4 regions of the Desulfosediminicola sp. genome follow, and region 2 is predicted to be linked to each of the others. Evidence: riboswitches for the same ligand, from Rfam matches in the RefSeq annotation. Region 2 holds a riboswitch; each other region holds the start of a gene.

Region 1 (4,986 bases), on a different contig from region 2:
CTTTAAAACGGCGACGCTTCAAGCTTTTGTAAGCCGGGTGTGAAGGGAAGCTGCCGGGTGCTATCGGGTATGAAGGATTGGTGACTGTTCTGATTCTGTTGATAGTGGTGCATAAGAGACGTACTTGTCTAATATTCGGTAATAGCATGGAAATGGATCAGTTTTCGCTACGCCAAATGCAGGGAGGCAGGGAGACTGGGATACGGTTGTAGTTTTTATGGCTCACGATTCTTTTTGAGCCCGGGTATATCACGCTCTCAAATCAGTTCGATCGCTTTTCATATCATTTTAAATACTGCTGGAATGTTATTGTAAAACATCTCAAGAACCGGGGGGATTAAATGATTAAAGAATGGTCAGAAAGACGTGTGCTGGTCGCAATCTACATGCTATTGCCCATAATCACTGTAATGGCCCTGGAGCGGGTGGTATTCGCGAATGATAATGATGAAAACAGTACACCTGTTTTTTTGCCTGAAGTCAGCATTGGTTTGGGGTATCGAAACGACCAACTTTCTTTTACCATAGCTGGTTTTGAGGGCACTCCAAACGTTCTGTCAGAGCTGGAGTGGGATTCTGTGGAGAGCATGGTCCTGACCGGTGATGTGCGTTGGTGTACTGAAACCCATATATATTTCCGTGCACATGCTTTAATTGGCACAATTTATTCCGGTGACAGTCGCGATTCGGATTACGAGGGCGATAACAGGACAATGGAATATTCACGTTCCTATGCAGATACAGACGACGGTTCAGTTTTTGATGGGAGTTTCGGGTTGGGCTATAGCTTTGATGTAGCTCTTCAGGAACCAGGTACGTATTGGCGCTTCATCCCGGTGATTGGCTACGCATTCCACACCCAGGAGTTTGAAATGACCAATGGCTATCAGGAGCTATACATTGATGAGGATGGAATCAGTTGGCCCCCAGGACCGTTTGACGGGCTGGACAGCAGTTACGACAGTGACTGGAGCGGGCCCTGGATCGGAATAGAGCTGGAATGGAGACCAGCTGTAAAGCACAGTCTTATAGTCGGGTTTGAATATAGCTGGCTTGATTATGAGGCTGACGCGACCTGGAACCTGAGAGAAGATTTGATGCAGCCGACAAGCTTCGAGCATGATGCGGATGGCAGCGGTGTCAGTCTCAATACTGAATATCGATATGACGTTACCAGGAACTGGTATCTGGGACTTCAATTCTATTACTACAACATGAGTACTGATTCGGGGACAAAAACAACCTATGCGGCCGATGGCACAATTTACAAAAGCAAATTCAACGGGGCGGATTGGGAGTCTTACTCTGCTTTAGTTAAGATGGGATACTATTTTTAGTTCCGGGTGAATAAGATTGTAGATTGCAGGGTAGAGAAACATCTATCGTTTCCGTTGCATCGGCTGCTGAATTTATTTTAAACAAAAAAGGCTTACGAATAGATCGTAAGCCTTTGGCAATTCTGGAGCGGGAAACGGGGGTCGAACCCGCGGCCTTCAGCTTGGGAAGCTGACACTCTACCACTGAGTTATTCCCGCAAGAAAGTTGAAGAAGTATAAAGTTCTTGTTTGGGGTTGTCAACTAAGACGTTGTGGTAGTTTTTGTATGAAATTCGGCAGGGTCGGCAATTACCAGGTAAAGTGGATCAGAACGACGTATTTCGTTTGCTAATGCTGAGGCTGATCTTGTATTTGAACTGCAGGAAATATCAAAACCGGGTGAATCTTAGGTCTCTAAGCTAAGAACTGGTTTCTTCTGGAATAACAGGAAGGCTGCTCTGAAAGACGGGAAACAGTAAGTTACTTCGAGGTATATCAAATCACTACAGTGTCAAAGGAGTTGGCTGTTCTGCAGCCAACCCCCTCTGGCAGTTTATTTGATCTTAACTACATTCTGGGCTGAAGGGCCTTTAGGGCCTTCAGTGACCTCAAAACTCACGCGCTCGCCTTCTGCGAGTGATTTGAAGCCGGTAGTCTGAATTGCGGAGTGATGAACAAAGACATCCTTTCCACCATCCTGCTCGATAAATCCAAATCCCTTGGCATCATTAAACCATTTAACTGTTCCTTCAACCATTGTGACAACTCCTGTGTTAGTGTGGGGCGAAACTGCCCCGTTTTCCAAACTCGATATTCTCTTTTCCAGGATATCGAGTCTTAACCCGCTTCACGGGTTAATTCTGTACTGATATTTCTGCTATTTATTCAAAAAGCAGTACCGTATGATAACGGCTTTATCTGCGTTTCTTTCCTTTTTTCTGAGGTTTGGCTTCACGGCAAACGAGTTGACGGTGCTTATACTCGTGTCTGTTGAGATCTTCCATGGCTTTATGTCCCTCGCTTCGAGACCCCATTTCAATAAAGGCAAAGCCTTTTGATCGTCCGCTGAAGTGGTCAGTCACAAGGTTTGCGTTGACGACTTCTCCGTATTGGGTAAATAGAGCTAATACCTCGCTCTCGCTGATATCATAGGGCAGGTTGCCTATAAAGAGCTTCACTCAGGATCTCCTGTTTGCTGTGACCAGCGGCGAAATGTTGTCGGCAACAAAATGCGATAGGGCCGCAAGTAAGGTGTCGAGAACCACGAAGCGTGATCTTGATTTATAGAATGAGGGTGTCAGAATCCAGGCCATACCGGTAAGCTGATAGTCCCCATGAGAAAGCTATTGCTGCTGCCACTGGTGAAATTTTCAGGTGTCCATGAATGTGTCGGGCAGTATCGGGTGGGAGGGATTAAACCCGCGATTTTCGGCCTGGAAGAAACACGATTTCGACGCTGTATAATTTCAGCAGAATACATTAAGAAATATAGATGTCTCCTTAGATATTGTCAACGGATAAGTCATGTTAGGTGTTTGGGGTTGCTGCATGAGTGCCACAGGTTGCAGGGAGTATTAACGCAAATGTTGTGAGTAGTTTCGCTGTCAACCAACCATTTGACATTCCATTTATGATATTCTATAAATGTTCAATATAATTTGCAAGGGGTGGCTGATAAGCCTGAGATGATACCCTTTGAACCTGATCTGGTTAACGCCAGCGTAGGGATGCACGGATGATTGTTGTATTCATATCAGATTCTTCATCGGTTTTCGGCTGAGCAATCCCGCTCAGACATCTCTTTTTCTGTTGCCTCCTGTTTTCATTTAACGTGCCTGTAAACACCAGATTGTCATGGGCGTTTGCTGTGCAGATATTGCCAGCTCCAACGGCAATAATTTACCGAGGAGGGAACCAATGTCCCGGAACGGCACTCCTGCTGAACGTGCAGCAGAAAACTTGCAGAAAGTTCGAGCTAATAATCCGCTTATTCATAATATCACCAATTTTGTGGTGATGAATTCAACAGCCAATGTGCTTCTGGCGGCAGGGGCGTCGCCTGTCATGGCCCATGCCGAAAATGAGGTTGAGGAGATGGCCGGCTTTGCCGGAGCGTTAGTACTCAATATTGGCACCCTGACTGATGCCTGGGTCGATTCAATGGTGAAGGCCGGCAGGAAAGCGTCCGAATTGGGCACTCCGATAGTGCTTGATCCGGTTGGCTCGGGTGCAACTGCACTTCGTACTGCTGCCGCCAAACGAATTATTGCTGATACGCAGGTAACCGTGATCCGCGGTAACGCTTCAGAGGTACTGTCATTGCGTGATGCTGATTCTAAAACACGAGGCGTCGATGCGCTTCATTCCGTGGAAGATGCGGCAGGCGTTGCAGGGATTCTTGCCGGGGAGCTAGGAGTTACCCTGGCAGTTACCGGACCGGTGGATCTTGTTACCGATGGCATGCGGGTGCTTCGCGTTGAAAACGGGCATAAGCTGATGCCTTATGTAACGGGCACCGGCTGTGCGGCAACAACCATAATTGGTGCTTTCAATGCGGTAGACGATGATCCGGTCATGGCTACCGCCACAGCTTTGGCCTATTTCGGTCTGGCTGGAGAAATGGCAGGTGAAATATCCAAAGGACCGGGGAGCTTCATGGTCAACCTTCTTGACAGTCTCTACACAATTACGCCGGAAGATCTCCGCACAGGCTGTCGAATTTGTCCATGAACAAATTCGAGTCTTGCAGCATTTGAAAAGGAAGCACTTTATGAAGCTGAACTATTCAGTCTACCTGGTTACAGACCGGGAGATGGCCGGAGAGTGTAATCTGGCAGATATCGTGGTTGCTGCAGTCAGCGGTGGAGTAAGTTGCGTGCAGATAAGGGAGAAGAATCTGCCCACACGCCAATTTGTGGAGGAGGCAAGGGGGCTGGTTGAACATCTCAGGCCACTTGGGATCCCGCTCATTGTCAACGACCGCGTGGATGTCGCACTTGCATGCGATGCAGACGGTGTGCATCTCGGCCAGAATGACATGCATATAAAGGATGCCCGTTCTTTGCTGGGAGGCCAGAAGATAATAGGTATATCGGCGGAATCCCTGGCTGACGCCAGGCGGGCCGAGCTGGAAGGGGCTGATTATATCGGCATCAGCCCGGTCTTTGCCACAGCGACTAAAACAGATATTGCCAAGCCTCTTGGCCTGGGAGGGGTTCGAATAATCCGTGACAACGTACAACTGCCTCTGGTGGGCATTGGTGGGATCTCTGCTGCCAATGCAGCCGATGTCATTCAGCACGGCGCAGATGGTGTGGCGGTGGTTTCGGCGATCATTGCTGCTGAAAGTCCCGAGGCTTCGGCCCGTGAGCTATTGCAGCAGGTGACTTCAGCAAAAAGGATCGTTTAAGTATGCAAGAGTTTCATTTGCAAAGTTGTACCACTCCGCCTGCTATTCATTTTGACTCGATTTCCCTGTCGTTTGATGGAGAGTTATTGTTCAGCGATTTCAGTGCCACAATTGGGGCCGGTAGTTGTACCTGCCTGCTCGGTCCTAGCGGTTGCGGAAAGTCGACATTGTTGAAAATTGTATCAGGTAATCCAGACCTCAGTTACAGCGGGCGGGTTCACTTTAATGGCGTCGAAAATCCGGGGATCAGTTGGATGGCGC
Region 2 (4,986 bases):
GTTATCGAGCGGGATGCCATCTTGTAATTTTCAAAGGCGATCAGCGTAGCTGGGATGAGGTTGAGCTTGTCGAGCCTGAAAAACGGAGAATAGATGTCTGGTGGCGAGGTGATGCAACGAGCCGGCTGATGTTGCTACTGGCATATCTTACTACCAGAGATAAGCGGTGGGATGGTGCTACCATTCGGGTTCTGGCTACCAATTATTCTGACCTGTCGGAAAAGAGTCTTGCTGATTTACAGCAAACCATAGGTGAAACACGCATCAATGCGGAAATGATCCTGGTGGAAAATGCAGATCATCACTCTATCTCAAAATATTCTGCTGATGCTGAGCTCACCTTTATGGGGGTTACCATAAGGAGCGAAGGTGTATTTGATATATTTGGCGATAATGTCCAGAATATCGAACACACCAATGGTTTGCTGGCACTGGTGCAGGCCGGACAGGAAGTCGATCTGGGAGCAGAGCCGGAAGAAGGGGAGGCGGGTGATCTTGCTGAAGCGCAGGATAATCTTGACCGTTTGAGGCAAAGATTGAAAAAGGCTGAAAAGGCTGCTGCTGATGCGGCAGCTAAAGCCAGGACGGAGATGGATAAGATAGAGCTCGGTGGCTCAACGCTTGACCAGGATCTTGTCAATCAGTTGCGACTCGCCCTGCAGGCACGTGAAAAATCGGAACTTGCTGATAAGAGAATGGCTCGTGAACAGGCTAAAGTCGATCTGGCAATCAAAGAAGCTGAAGGAGGAACTTCAGAGCCTAAAGACGATGAAGCAGAGAATACAGAACACGATAATCCGGAAGATGGGGGCGGAGTAGATCGCCAATGAATTAGGATACCAAGAACCTGCATCCGGTGGTCTTACGCTTTGGTGTTTCCAAGAAGTGTTCAATCAGCTATGATGCCGATTGACGTTGACTCAGAAACCTCTTGTTCGCACCTGAACTGTCCTAGGTCGGCAGACAGGTGCGAACCTTTTTTTATGATCTGATAGTTTTCAGTGAGTGGAATTTTTCATCGGGGTATTGCTACCAGAAAGGCAGCTGGTTATGAGTGGAATAGATATAGACAAACTGACGGAACTACTTTTGCAGCAGCGGGAGGAGTTGATCGGGCAGAAAAAGGCCGGTCAGGCCTCCACCCGCACTGTCGAATTGGATCAATCAACTGTAGGACGCCTCTCAAGGATGGATGCCATGCAATCTCAAGCTATGGCACTTGAAGGCAAGCGACGGCGAGAGATACAACTTACCCGCATTGAGGCAGCTCTTGAACGAATTGAAGGTGGGGCGTTTGGCTACTGTGCCATGTGCGATGAAGAGATTGCAGGTCGCCGTCTCGAGATTGACCCGGCCAACCCTTTCTGTGTGCACTGTGCTGAAAAAATCTAGAGAAATAAATCTGGTAATCATTGGTGGCGCCGGCAGAAATGTTGGTAAAACCGAATTCGTCTGCCGCCTGATACAATCGTTTTCAGCTGAATATGACATCTATGCGTTGAAGGTCTCTGCTATTTTCCCGGACGAGCATCTTTATCATGGGGATCACAGCCGTGATTTTCCTGAAGGAAAACTGTTTGAAGAAAATCGCCTTAATGGTCCAAAGGATACCTCCCGTATGCTACGGGCAGGTGCGAAAAAAGTGTTCTATCTTAGAAGTGATGACGCAGGGATAGAGGCAGGGTATCGGGAATTCTCGAAAAGAATTCCCGATAATGCGCTTGTTGTCTGTGAATCAAACAGTTTAAGGTCGGTGGTTGATCCTGCTATTCATATTGTTGTGCGTTCTGTATCAGGCGAGATAAAACCGAGGGCGTTGGCGCAGCTTGCCAGGGCGGATCTGGTGGTGGTTTCAGATGGCACTTCCGGTTTTTCTGAACTCGATTCTATAGAAATCGTAGATGGCAATTGCTGGCAACTGATCCCTTGAGGTAATTTCAAATAATAAGGCGGCTTGGTGTCTGGTGGTACGTATCACCCTGGGGCTCTCTTTAGCCTGAAGTGCGCATGAGGGATTCGGGCTAATTAGCTTCTAACTGTTGTTCTCTCTCTGTAGTAATTGCTCGTTTCTGGTCCGAACCATAATCTGCCGACATTGTCAGTAAGGCAAAATAGTATCCGGCGGCTGCAATTATCAGAACCAGTATAGTGATACGCAAAAATTCCCACGGCTTTTGCCAGAGGAATACCAAAAGGACCACTCCTACAATGGCGGCAATGATGGGGTAACTGACGATAAATTGATAAATGGTCGCGTAGATATCAGATAAAATCATAGTGTTTCAAGTAGTATAGTTGATTTTTGGGAGTATCTCATAGCTGTCGCAATGCTTTGCGTAGCTGATTTGAAAATAATATGTAGTCACAAATTATGCAAATTCCAGGCCGATTTATTGGCTGCAGGTAACTGCTTCAGACAGTTTACTCTCTGAATACGTTGAGGTATTCAATTTTATGTTGCCGGCTTAATCTGCATGACATACCATTAATCGTACGGTCAATCATTGTAAGTACAAGTTGATACGCGGGAGCTTGGAATAACCAGGCTGAGAGGGGTCTGAAAGGACCCGACCGCTTAACCTGATCCGGATAATGCCGGCGGAGGGAAAAGTGTGGCTTTCAGCCATCTCCGCTCTGGGGGTGGCTTTTTTTATTGCACACGCTCCTCTGCCCGAAAGTAGTATCTGATTGTAAAAACTGCAGATCAGAACAGCTTCTCCGGGCAAAATTTCACTTTAAAGGAAATAAGTATGAATGGAGCGATTTGCAAGTTGAAGAGAGTATTGTTAATTTTTGCTCTCGTGTTCATTTTGCCTGCCTGGTGCCATGCAGGACAGACGTTAACTTTGATGACCCATGACAGTTTTAATGTCAGTAAAGAAGTTATTGCCGAATTTGAAAGAGAAAATGACGTTGTTGTTCGGTTTTTAAAGTCAGGTGATGCCGGGGCTGCTCTTGTTCAGGCTATCCTTTCTAAGAATAACCCAATGGCGGATCTCTTCTTCGGGGTAGATAACACTTTTCTATCCAGGGCTATCGGTGCAGATATCTTTGAACCGTACCAGTCTCCCATGCTGGAAATGATCCCCGATCAATTAAAGCTGGATAATGAAAACAGGTTGTTGCCTGTGAGTTATGGTGATGTTTGCCTCAACTACGATAAAGCCTGGTTTAAGGAAAAGGGGATAGCCCCACCAACTGACCTGACAGATCTGACCAGGGCGGAGTATAAAGGCCTCATTGCAGTGCAGAATCCGGCTACGTCCTCTCCGGGTATGGCGTTTCTGCTTGCAACCATAGGCAAGTTTGGCGAGGGCGATTATCTTAATTACTGGAAGAAGTTGCGTGAGAATAAGGTGCTGATTGCCCAGGGGTGGTCTGATGCCTACTTCGGACACTTCACAGCTGCTTCAGAGGGGGATCGCCCTATAGTGGTGAGTTATGCTACCAGCCCACCGGCAACTGTATATTATGCTGAGACTGAGCCTGAAGAGGCTCCAACCGTGGCATTAGTGACCGATGACAACGCTTTCAGGCAGATCGAATTTGTGGGAATCCTGAAAGGGAGCAAAAATGTCACGATTGCCCGAAAATTTGTCGACTTTATGCTCAGCAAAACGTTTCAGGAGGATATTCCCCTGCAAATGTTTGTCTATCCGGCTAGCGGCGAAGCAAAACTGCCTGAAATATTTATAAAGTATTCAAAAGTCGCAGAGAAACCGTTAAAGGTCGATCCCGCAGCCATCGAGACCAATCGGGAAAAATGGCTGGAGGATTGGACAAACGTGATGTTGCGATAATTACGGATGTTGGGTCTCGAGTATTCTTTAAAACAACCAGTCATTAAAGCACAACCCCGATATCTCATCGGCACAGGTATGGGAAAGCGCGGAGTTCGTTGCACCAGATTCAGGCAGCCTGTTTGATTGGAAAATGAGAATATAATTAGATTAATGGGCTGTGCAAGGGGATTGGCTCCAGGGCATTGGCGACATCTTGACTACGCAGGTTGTATAACCTGCATGTTGGTGAAATTTACATAGTGGTCATGGGGAATGCTGGTTAAAGGTATATTGTTACTGGGGTTGTACTGGTGAATGAACAATCTCGAAATTCGCTGCGGTGGCTGGTTTTTTCCCTGCCTCTGGTTTTCTTGGCACTGTTCTATTTTTATCCGTTAACCAAGATCGTGCTGTTCTCTTTTTTACCGGAGGGCAGCTGGCAACCTGAAAGGCTTGCCAAACTGGTCGCCAGTCCTGTTTATTTCCGTATTCTCTGGTTCACCATCTGGCAGGCGGCACTTTCCACCTTGCTGACTTTGCTGATTGCCCTTCCTGCAGCCTATATCTTTGCCAGATACCAATTTCGCGGCAAGAGTCTTCTGCAGGCAGTCATGACGGTTCCTTTCGTGCTGCCAACCGTTGTTGTTGCCGCAGCCTTTCGGGCACTTTTGGGGGAGAATGGGCTGGCGAATGACTTGCTGATAAATGTGTTTAATTTCAGCGTGCCTCCAATCAGGCTCGACCAGACTGTCTATTTTTTTCTACTCGCTCACGTTTTTTATAATTATTCACTGATTGTCCGCATTGTATCAAGTTACTGGGCCGGTCTCGATCCTAATCTCCGTTTGGCGGCGCGGATGCTTGGGGCATCACCCTGGCAGACTTTTTTACGGGTTACCGTGCCATTGCTCCTGCCCGCTATTGGGTCCGCCGGGCTTTTGGTTTTTATTTTCTGTTTCACCAGCTTTGGGGTGGTTCTCATTCTTGGTGGCCCAGGTTATGCCACTATCGAAGTCGAGATATATCGTCAGGCTGTGCAGATGTTTAACCTGCCTATGGCTGCCGCTTTATCGCTCATCCAGATAACTATCAATTTTATCCTGATGTGGATATACGCCAGGCTCGACACTAAATCGAGGAGTTCTTTCTACTCTGACTCTGTGGCAGGGGGCGCTGTGCGCCCCGTAACTTCTTTTGCCAGGCT
Region 3 (4,986 bases), on a different contig from region 2:
ACAACCGGGATGGAACGTCTCGATCTCGCAGCCAGGCGTTTTTTCGCTTTTGCCACCGAGCAGCGGAAATATCATGAGATACTCTTTCTGACCATGGATCACACCGTCGAGCATAAGGTCAAAGGGGTACTGGCCAAAGACGCGACCGTAAGCCAGAAATTCATGGTGGAACGAATTCAGGAGTGCATGGCTGAGGGCAGCCTGCGCCGCGATGATCCGGAGGAGGTCGCCATGTTGCTGCTCTGCACCTGTAACGGCTTTTTCGCCCAGTATGTTTCAAAAAAGGTCGTTGATGTGCCGACGATAATGAAGGAAAAATATTGGCGGATGTATCAGCGCCTGCTGCATGGCTTGAAATAACAAGGATAAAGCGAAAATCGGTTCCATGCCGGAGCAGAGGCATGCTGATTTTTTTTAGCCCACAAAGTTAACGCTTGTTAACCAGTTTATATCAGCGGCTTGTTCATCAGTATCATCTATAACCTGAAGGAGGTATTGCCATGTTGCTCAATAGCGGGAATGCAAAAACCAACCAGGACTCAGCGCAGGATGAGAGTATCCAGGTAACCAGAAACCTGCTCCTGAACCCTAAAACTGTGTCCTACGAGCATCTTGACAGCGAATCCAGGCAACTGGTGCTGAAGACCATCGAGTTTTTTGAGACCAAGGGCAAGGAGCAGCTCAAGCACGATGATCACGAACGGGTCTGGTACGCCGACTTCCTCGAATTCTCGCATCGGGAGCAACTCTTTGCCACATTTCTTACTCCTGCCAAGTTCGGTGATGGAGCAAAACGTTGGGATACGTCCAGGAATTGCGCCATCAACGAGGTTTTGGGCTTTTACGGTTTGAGTTATTGGTACACCTGGCAGGTGACTATTCTTGGTCTTGGCCCCATCTGGATGAGTAACAACGAGGAGATTCAACATAAAACTGCGCGCCTCCTGGGAGAGGGTGAGATTTTTGCTTTCGGCCTCTCGGAAAAAGAGCATGGTGCAGATATCTACACCAGCGACGTCGGGCTTACCCCACAGTCTGATTCGGGCTGGCTGGCGAATGGCTCGAAATATTATATCGGCAACGCCAACGAGGCGGCCCTGGTTTCAACGTTCGGCAAGTTCAATGATTCCGGCGACTATGTCTTTTTCGCAGTCAACTCCCAGCACGAGAACTACGAACTCGTAAAAAATGTCATAAATTCGCAAAATTACGTCGCAGAATACAAGCTGAACGACTACCCCATCAGCGAGAATGACATTCTGGCCAGGGGGCGGGATGCCTGGGATATGGCGCTCAATACTGTCAACGTCGGCAAATTCAACCTCGGCTGGGCCTCAATAGGCATCTGTAGCCACGCCTTCCACGAGGCAATCAACCACGCTGCCAACCGCCATCTTTTCGACCATTACGTCACCGATTTCGTCCATGTTCAGCAGCTTTTTATCGATGCATATGCGCGGCTTACTGCCATGAAGCTTTTTGCTCTCAGGGCCATCGACTACATGCGCGTTGCAGGTAGCGAGGACCGGCGCTATTTGCTCTTTACGCCAATGGTCAAGATGAAGGTGACGACCCAGGGCGAAGATGTCGTCAACGCACTGTGGGACGTTATTGCCGCCAAAGGTTTTGAAAAGGATATGTACTTTGAGATGGCTGCCAGAGATATCAGGGCGCTCCCTAAACTTGAGGGTACCGTTCATGTAAACATGGCGCTTATTATTAAATTCATGGCCAATTATTTTTTCAAGCCGGGCAGCTATAGCGAAACGCCGCGGCAAACTGCGCCGGTAAATGACGATTTTCTTTTCAGGCAGGGGGCGACCAAGGGCCTGGGCAAAACACGCTTTCACGATTATCGCACGATTTACAAAGAGTTCAACTCGCCCAACGTCAAAATTTTCAAAAAGCAAATCAGGCTGTTAAAGATCCTGCTGGTTGTCGGCAAGCCCAGCAAGCAACAGATCAAGGATTTTGATTTTCTGCTCAACCTCGGCGAACTGTTCACCCTCGTGGTGTATGGCCAGTTGATCCTCGAAAACGCCAAGTTGATGAAGATTGACCCGGCACTCATCGACCAGATTTTTGAGGTCATGATCCGGGACTTCTCGAAATTTGCCCTGCAACTTTATACCAAAGGCTCCACCAGCTTCATCCAGCAGAGGATCTGTACCAGGATGGTAAAACGCCCGGCAGTGAACCCGAAGCAGCTGCAGCACATCTGGGAAACGTATGTGTATAGCATGAAAGACCAGTATGAGATGAATCCATGATCTACGGCATAGCCTGATAAAGTGGGGGCAGGTTATCGCCCCACCTTTGTTTGAAGCAGGTGACGATAAAAGCTGGTGCCCGCGCCATTCGAGATCGGCCACGATTACAGTGGTCGATTATTTGTGGGAAAGAACTCTGATTGGACATTTGCTATTTTGTTTTGCAGGCCAGGTTCTTATCCACACCATCCTCAACGCTCTCAAAAATAACGCCTCTCTTATCGCAGAACTGCACATACCAAAAGCTTGACCTGGCGAGGAGCGACTGGTAGTTTCCCGGGAAAATGTTCAATGCAACTGTCCATCAGAAAGAGTTGCATGCTTATTGACCTGGGGGAGTCTTCGGACTGAGAGTTTCGTTTTTCGTAGAATAACGAATCGACCCTTTGAACCTGATCCGGATAATACCGGCGGAGGGAACGGTCGAATCGTCCGCTGCATCCTGCCGCGCCCCGATCGAACCCTTCGATATCTTCACTATGGGGCACAACAATGTATAAAACACAGATGGAACTGGCGCGTGAAGGATACGTGACCGAGGACGTATCGATAGCAGCAGCAGAAGCCGGTCTCGACCCGGAAATACTTCGAGATCGAATCGCTGAAGGGACGGCAATAGTATGCCGGAACAACAGGCGAACGAGCGGAAAGCCGCTGGCGGTAGGGAAGGGAATCCGAACCAGGGTCAACGCTAATATCGGCACCAGTAAAGACGATACCTCCATTGAGAACGAACTTGCCAAGGCAAAAGCAGCAGTAGCCGCAGGTGCTGACGCTATAATGGACCTCTCCACCGGCGGACCGATCGATGAAATCCGGGCGGCAATCATTGCCGAAACCGATATCTGTATCGGTTCCGTTCCTCTTTACCAGGCAGCATGCGACACCGTTGTTCGAAAAGGAAAAGCCATCGTCGATATGAGTGTGGATGATATTTTTGACGGTATCAGGAAACATCTTGAGGACGGCGTCGATTTCATCACCGTTCATTGCGGTGTTACCCGGGCAACACTTGAGAAGATGGACAACGAGGGACGCATCATGGAGGTTGTCTCCCGCGGAGGCTCCTTTACCTGCGCCTGGATGCAGCACAATAATGCGGAAAATCCCCTGTATGAATACTTTGACCGCTTACTGGAATTGGTAAAGCCTTATGACGCAACTCTGTCGCTGGGTGACGGTTTCCGCCCGGGCTGTCTTGCCGATGCAACAGACAGGGCCCAGATCCATGAGCTGTTGACCCTTGGTGAGCTGACGCAGCGTGCCTGGGATGCCGGTATACAGGTGATGATCGAGGGACCTGGCCACGTGCCGCTTGACCAGATCAAGACCAACATCCAGTTACAGAAGAGACTCTGCCATGGTGCGCCGTTCTATGTTCTCGGCCCCCTGGTGACCGATGTCGCACCAGGCTACGATCATATAAGCTGTGCAATCGGCGGCGCTATAGCGGCAAGTGCCGGTGCGGATTTTCTCTGCTATGTAACCCCCAGCGAACATCTCTGTCTGCCGACCATAGAAGATGTGCATGAAGGTGTTATGGCAACCCGTCTGGCGGGTCACGCTGCTGATATCGTAAAAGGTATTCCCGGCGCCATGGAGTGGGACAACAAGATGTCACGGGCCAGAAAAAATCTGGACTGGGAAAAACAGTACGAACTGGCGCTTGATCCAGATCTGGCCAGAAAACGAAGAGGTGCAACAGCAGAGGTGGCAGAAGCCCATGGTGCGTGCACTATGTGTGGTGAATTTTGCGCGTATAAAATGATGGATCAAAGGAAAGAAGCAAGCAAGGCGACGGCCTGCAAGTCAGCTCAATAACAGCGGAAGTACTAGCTTTTTAATGTCATTTTCGGGACAGAGCCGAATGGAGTTCCACTGTTTGGCTCCGACCTTGGTACCAAACAATAAAGCCGCAATCTCAACAGTCTGGGGATTGTTTTTTTTTGTTTTCATCAGTAACCAAAACGAATCGAGTTACAGGGCGCATTTTTTTCCTATTTCCTGCCTGAAGCCAGTATGTACAGCGGTTGTTGGGGGCTACTTTGCATGCTTTGGTGTGAGAAATTGAAAAGAGAGAGTGAAAAAACTTGCAGCCATAAAAAAAATGGTGTAATTTGCCCTCCCCTGTCTGGGGGGTGCAACGTTTTTTTCAGGATAAATCCACGTATTAGTGGAGTTATTTCGACTAATCCTCGGTAGCTCAGTTGGTAGAGCAGGTGGCTGTTAACCACCTTGTCGGCGGTTCGAGTCCGTCCCGGGGAGCCAGTGTCCACTCAGCCCGATTCCGGAATCGGGGTGTTTTTCATATAGGCCAGAGGGGTTTCCCCTGGCCAGCATTGCCGAAAAGGCCGAACATCCAGAGGGTGTTCGGCCTTTTTTGCGTTCTATCTCAGTTCTGGTTGCTGCTTTGAGTCTGGACGTTAAAGCTGTCAAACCTTCTGTGCCTGTTTCTCCTTCACTGTTTCTTTTCAGAATGCCGAAGGGTGCCGCTGAACAATAATAGCTATATTACAGCTGATTGAGCCAAAAGTTTTATTTTTAGGTTCATTGACGTTTCGAGTGAAAATTACCAGAAAATACGGGCAAATGAATTCACATTTTGATAAATATATTACGTGAACGTAAACGGAATGTTTCTAATCAATACCAGTGAGCCGCCATGACCGATACCGACAGAGTACAGTTAGAAGTTCGTGATCACGTTGCGTATGTG
Region 4 (4,986 bases), on a different contig from region 2:
AGTAGTTGGAAAGATAGAGCGGAATATAGAGCTGGATGGTTTTACCAAATCTTTTCTGGGTAAGCTGCATCGAGCGCTGGGCCATCTCTTCGAGAAATGGCGCCGCCGCAGGGGAGATCAGAGCCTTAAAATCATCAAGCCCAAGACGTTCTTTGGCCAGGGCTCCCCGCACATCACTTTCCGTTTTAGCAACAATTGAATCGCTGGTTGCCTGCCAGTCATGGCGGATTAATTCATCATAAAAACTCATAACACCCCCTTACTCATTATCAAGAAACGCAGTTAAGGGACTGCTCGCCTCGGCATTGTCGCGTACCTCTGCCAGTCTCGCTTCATATGCCATACGACCGGCTTCAACCGCCATTTTAAAAGCTTGTCCCATCTGCACCGGGTTGGGTGAAACGGCAATTGCGGTATTGACCAATACAGCATCGGCACCAAGCTCCATTGCATACGCGGCATGGGATGGAGCCCCTATTCCCGCATCAACCACAACCGGCACCTGTGATTGCTCGATAATGATTTTCAACATCTCTGCAGTCTGGATACCTTTATTGGTGCCAATTGGTGCTCCCAAGGGCATCACCGTTGCCGCCCCGGCCTCTTCCAGCCTCTTGCAGAGAACAGGATCTGCCTGGATATATGGCATAACGATGAACCCCTGTTTTACCAACTCCTCGGTAGCCAGAAGCGTCTCAACCGGATCAGGCAGCAGGTATTTAGGATCGGGGTGAATTTCCAGTTTCAGCCAATTGGTACCAAGTGCCTCTCTCGCCATCTGGGCCACAAAAACTGCCTCCCTGGCATTACGCACGCCAGAAGTATTTGGCAGCAACTGAAGCCTCGGATGATCGAGATGACGCAAAATATCATCATTGCTATCGGCCAGATCGACACGCTTCAGCGCCACCGTCACCAACTCACTCTCCGACGCGATGATGGCATTGCGCATCAGATTGTTTGAAGCGAATTTGCCGGTTCCCGTAAAAAGACGGGACTCAAATATGCGATCTGCTATTTTCAAAGAACTTCCACTCACGATTCTTCTCCTGATTTAGATAGTAACAACGCAGGATATGCGAATATAGTTTTGGGATTACAGGTAATAATGAGAGAATCTACAGGACCTGTTGCCTGATGGCAGCTATCCTGCTCTGGGGATTTTCGGCATCAAGAATGAGTGATGAAATGGCAACACCATGGACACCTGAAAAAATAAGCGGTGCGATATCTTCAACCGCAATTCCGCCAATGGCGACAATTGGAGTTGTAATCCCCCGCTGCCGGCATTCCTGTATTATGGTCCGATACCCCTCAAGCCCAAGAGTCGGGCTCAGATTCTTTTTGGTCGAGGTAAATCGATACGGCCCAAGCCCGATATAATCGACGCCTTGCTTGTGTCTCAGCTCAATATCTGCAAAAGTATTGCATGTCCCGCCAATGATCGCCGAGCTACCGAGCAAATCCCTGGCCATTTGAGGCTCACCATCATTCAGGCCGAGGTGAACGCCGTCGGCACCAAGTTCCGCAGCCAGCTCAATGTCGTCGTTGACCATAAATGTTGCCTTGAAACTGCGGCAAATTGCGGCCACCTCCTTACCTACTGAAAGCTTCTCATCCCGATCGGCATCTTTAAAACGAAACTGCAACCAATCTATCCCTGCGCGACAAACGACCTCAGCCTGCTCCGCAAGATTGGAATCAGGGCGTGGGTCTGTAATAAACTGAATTTTTCCAGCAATCATAATAATTCTATTTTTATAAGGAATTTAAGGTACTCTAATCGTGGCGACCAGACAGAATCGTGGCTCAGATTCGGTCGGCAATCTTCTGCAAATCGCAAAAAGAACTTACCCGCTCGACCACTCCTTCATGCTGCCAGATAGTGCCAAGAGCGGCAGCACCCCAGCAAATACTGGAGGAAAGTTCAGGAAGCTTTTGTGCAGTTATGCCCCCCAGGGCAACCAGTCTTCTGCCGGAACTGTTCGTACAGTTGTGCAGTTCATCAACAGAAACTGCCGACAGATACCCCTGCTTGGACACCGAATCAAAAACCGGGCTGATAAAGAGATATTCATAGATTCCGGTCAAACACTCGACTTCTTCTATGGAATGGCAGGACCTGCTGCGACTGTAAGCAGGCGTGGTACTACACGGATGGATCGATCTGGAGGGAAGATGAGCTCCGCGAAGCTGGTATTTTTCCAACAAATCATAATTGGAATGGATCATTATCCTGGGGTGGTGAGCCGGATCAATCCCATCCAGCAACTCAGCCATCTGAAGATTACTCCACCCAGGTTTACGCAGGTGTAAAATCTCAAGGCCTGCTGAAAATAATGCGTTAATTGTCTCTGTCTCCGCACCATCAAAACCGGGAGTGGAAATAACCAGCAGTTTCATCTCAGCCCCCCTGAGTCGCCATAACAAGCATTACTACATCGCCGTCAGACAGCGCATGGACTGGCCAATTATTCTTAGGGATAACTGCATAGTTGACGGCTACTGCGAGACCTTCTTCCGTCATATTCAGCAATTGCAGAGCATCCTTTACGGTGGCCTCTTCGGCCAGCGCATACTTCTGATCATTAATTACAACGTGCATGATTTACTCTTATTCATTGTGCTGAATGTATATAGCTTACAAACTTTGCCGCAAAAGGCGAAAAACAGAGACCAACACAATTCAAATCGAGGGGGGGGGAGGAGGTGGAGAAAAACAATGATTCCCTACGCCGGCATTACCCGGATCAGGTTAAGGGTATAATCTCAGCTCGTAATCCACGGGCACCCCTGTTCTTTGAAATGTAGCTTGTTTATTACTGTATAGAGCAAAAGAAAGCACGAAAAAAACTGACACAAATTGATGAGCGAAATTGGGCTGGCTTACAATTATTTGATTCAACAAACTTAAAATTTTAACCCAAAATGGGCCATGGATATGGATCCATGGCTCCTCCAACTCTCTCTGAATTGTAACGCATAAAATTTTCTAAATTATAACTACAAAGAAAACAGGCCCTTTATCATAATATTGATAAAGGGCCTGTATATACATCAAAATGTTTTCTGATTACCTCTGAGAACCAGGAACCACCGGCCGGGAGTGAGGCGTGGGGCATCACATTTATGTGTGAATGAACCGGCAACTACGACAAGCTATTTTTTTATCATTCGGTACCCTAAAAGTAATAAAACGGCACCACCAGTAGCTATGAGCAAGCTGGAGAAGTTGAAACCGGTTACGGTGCCGAAGCCAAGCCTGGTTGAAATGAAGCCACCCACAAAGGCACCTACAATTCCGATAATAATTGTTACAATAAAGCCACCGGGATCAGCCCCCGGCATAATAAATTTCGCTAACAAGCCCACAACCAGGCCAAGGAAAACCCAAGAGAGAATACCCATATCCTGCCTCCATAATTTAGCACTACTTTCATTTGAAATGACTTCTCGAAATAGATGTAGAGGACTGACGTCTCGACAAGTCCCATCTTGCTATTATCACGAAAGAGCAAAAGCTTGCCCACATAGCCTAACATTAAAAACGCTTTCACTCATGTCCAGCAGGCATTTGTCATACCCCAGTGGCAGAGTCGGCTAGTGCACATTTGATAAAACACTGCAATTCCCTGCCACCAGCCTATATCGAGAAATAATACCATGAGATTGACATATTACATTACCTAGAGCCACTCCGGAGGAGGAGTAACACCGGTAATGATGCAGTAAAGAAAAATTATTTCAACGGTCTTTTTTACCGAGTCTTGTCCTCAATTGCCAGAAACCAGCTTTGGCTCCGGGTGTCTCACATTTCGAATCTGACGGTATGACGCCAATGGACCCAATTTCGATTATCCAGAGCCTTTCTGATAATAGACCCATAATACATGTCACGAACCACACCACATTTTCGACCTGTCGTGCGATACCTCTCTTGATATTTTTCAGATTAGCTCTGAAGCTCAGCAAAAGCTGGTCAGGAGTTAGGCGTGAGATGGCAGGCGATTACGGTGTGAACATTGAATTCAATATGTTCTTCACTTCATACGCTGAATATTACATCGTAAAATCGTTGCCATCAAAGCTGGCGGTGATGTAGTCCTTCCTCCCCCCTTTTCATCTCCCATCACAAATCGTAATCTGAGGTTCAATCGCAATATAATTTTTTTTTAAAATTTTTCCGTCACTTACACAACCATCAAACCACCTGCAATTCGAGGCAATTCAAGCGATAGTCACCTAACAACTTAAATACGTTTAACAAGTATGCCGTATTTTACATTGACACTACATTAATTTGTTATAAATATAACTACACCTAACTGCTATAAAGAGCATCAACGGCTATTTACACGAACTACAAGATAAAGAGAGCATTATCCGCCAAAACCTCCACTGCTCTTGTGCCCCCCAAATACCTCAAAAGGACTGTGGAAAAAGAGAAACACCCAAATAAACCAGAGGGAGAATATGATATGAAACTTTTACAGGCTTTCTCAGTTGTTAGCTGCAGCTTGGGTCTTTTGACTCTGACAGGTTGTGGCGGTGGCGGCAGTTCAACCGATACAGCCAATGACATAGCCCCCCAACCTTTTTCTGAATCAGGATTATCCGCCGGATTTGATGTTGAGATAAGTGACGGTACTGTTACCGTTACAGACCAAGGTATCAGCTCTAATTCCACAGCAGAAATTGAATATAATTCCAATGGCGATGTGCAAAGTGTGTCAGTCACCACCCCTAAGGGAACCATTGATTGGAATGATAATTCCGGCACAATAAACCCTATCACAGATAATTCAGTGATACTTGTTTCAAGTGACGATAGATCCAAGCTGGGAGCATTTTCAGATCCATATAATGCAGGCTTCGACTATCAGACTTTTGGTATATGGTTTAACAAAGTTGACGATTCCAACAGGTCTTTTGAGGCAATCACAATAGGTACACTAACGCCTGACAGCGCAATCCCCTCGACAGGAA

Evidence for each region. Region 2 has a riboswitch for thiamine pyrophosphate ahead of ACN5NT_RS08780 (thiamine ABC transporter substrate-binding protein). Riboswitches for the same ligand answer to the same signal wherever they lie in the genome.
Region 1: it holds a riboswitch for thiamine pyrophosphate, as region 2 does, so the genes downstream of both, thiM (hydroxyethylthiazole kinase) here and ACN5NT_RS08780 (thiamine ABC transporter substrate-binding protein) in region 2, are expected to answer to the same signal.
Region 3: it holds a riboswitch for thiamine pyrophosphate, as region 2 does, so the genes downstream of both, thiC (phosphomethylpyrimidine synthase ThiC) here and ACN5NT_RS08780 (thiamine ABC transporter substrate-binding protein) in region 2, are expected to answer to the same signal.
Region 4: it holds a riboswitch for thiamine pyrophosphate, as region 2 does, so the genes downstream of both, thiS (sulfur carrier protein ThiS) here and ACN5NT_RS08780 (thiamine ABC transporter substrate-binding protein) in region 2, are expected to answer to the same signal.

What each region holds. Positions count from the first base shown of each region.
Region 1 covers NZ_JBLXGE010000014.1:40,771-45,756, reverse strand. The annotation lists gene ACN5NT_RS19735 (hypothetical protein) at 342-1,337, shown strand; tRNA gene ACN5NT_RS19730 (tRNA-Gly) at 1,461-1,535, opposite strand; gene ACN5NT_RS19725 (cold-shock protein) at 1,870-2,073, opposite strand; gene ACN5NT_RS19720 (RNA recognition motif domain-containing protein) at 2,231-2,494, opposite strand; TPP riboswitch at 2,970-3,061, shown strand; gene thiM (hydroxyethylthiazole kinase) at 3,234-4,046, shown strand; gene thiE (thiamine phosphate synthase) at 4,087-4,725, shown strand; gene ACN5NT_RS19705 (ABC transporter ATP-binding protein) at 4,728-4,986, shown strand, end outside.
Region 2 covers NZ_JBLXGE010000004.1:260,575-265,560, forward strand. The annotation lists gene ACN5NT_RS08760 (amino acid permease) at 1-830, shown strand, start outside; gene ACN5NT_RS08765 (TraR/DksA family transcriptional regulator) at 1,051-1,392, shown strand; gene ACN5NT_RS08770 (hypothetical protein) at 1,376-1,930, shown strand; gene ACN5NT_RS08775 (hypothetical protein) at 2,022-2,276, opposite strand; TPP riboswitch at 2,515-2,624, shown strand; gene ACN5NT_RS08780 (thiamine ABC transporter substrate-binding protein) at 2,751-3,800, shown strand; gene ACN5NT_RS08785 (ABC transporter permease) at 4,094-4,986, shown strand, end outside.
Region 3 covers NZ_JBLXGE010000016.1:11,947-16,932, forward strand. The annotation lists gene ACN5NT_RS21055 (TetR/AcrR family transcriptional regulator) at 1-360, shown strand, start outside; gene ACN5NT_RS21060 (acyl-CoA dehydrogenase) at 501-2,270, shown strand; TPP riboswitch at 2,593-2,707, shown strand; gene thiC (phosphomethylpyrimidine synthase ThiC) at 2,763-4,091, shown strand; tRNA gene ACN5NT_RS21070 (tRNA-Asn) at 4,463-4,538, shown strand; gene ACN5NT_RS21075 (crotonase/enoyl-CoA hydratase family protein) at 4,933-4,986, shown strand, end outside.
Region 4 covers NZ_JBLXGE010000006.1:206,315-211,300, forward strand. The annotation lists gene thiH (2-iminoacetate synthase ThiH) at 1-250, opposite strand, end outside; gene ACN5NT_RS11960 (thiazole synthase) at 260-1,039, opposite strand; gene ACN5NT_RS11965 (thiamine phosphate synthase) at 1,119-1,745, opposite strand; gene ACN5NT_RS11970 (thiamine phosphate synthase) at 1,810-2,403, opposite strand; gene thiS (sulfur carrier protein ThiS) at 2,405-2,605, opposite strand; TPP riboswitch at 2,711-2,805, opposite strand; gene ACN5NT_RS11980 (GlsB/YeaQ/YmgE family stress response membrane protein) at 3,160-3,408, opposite strand; gene ACN5NT_RS11985 (transferrin-binding protein-like solute binding protein) at 4,434-4,986, shown strand, end outside.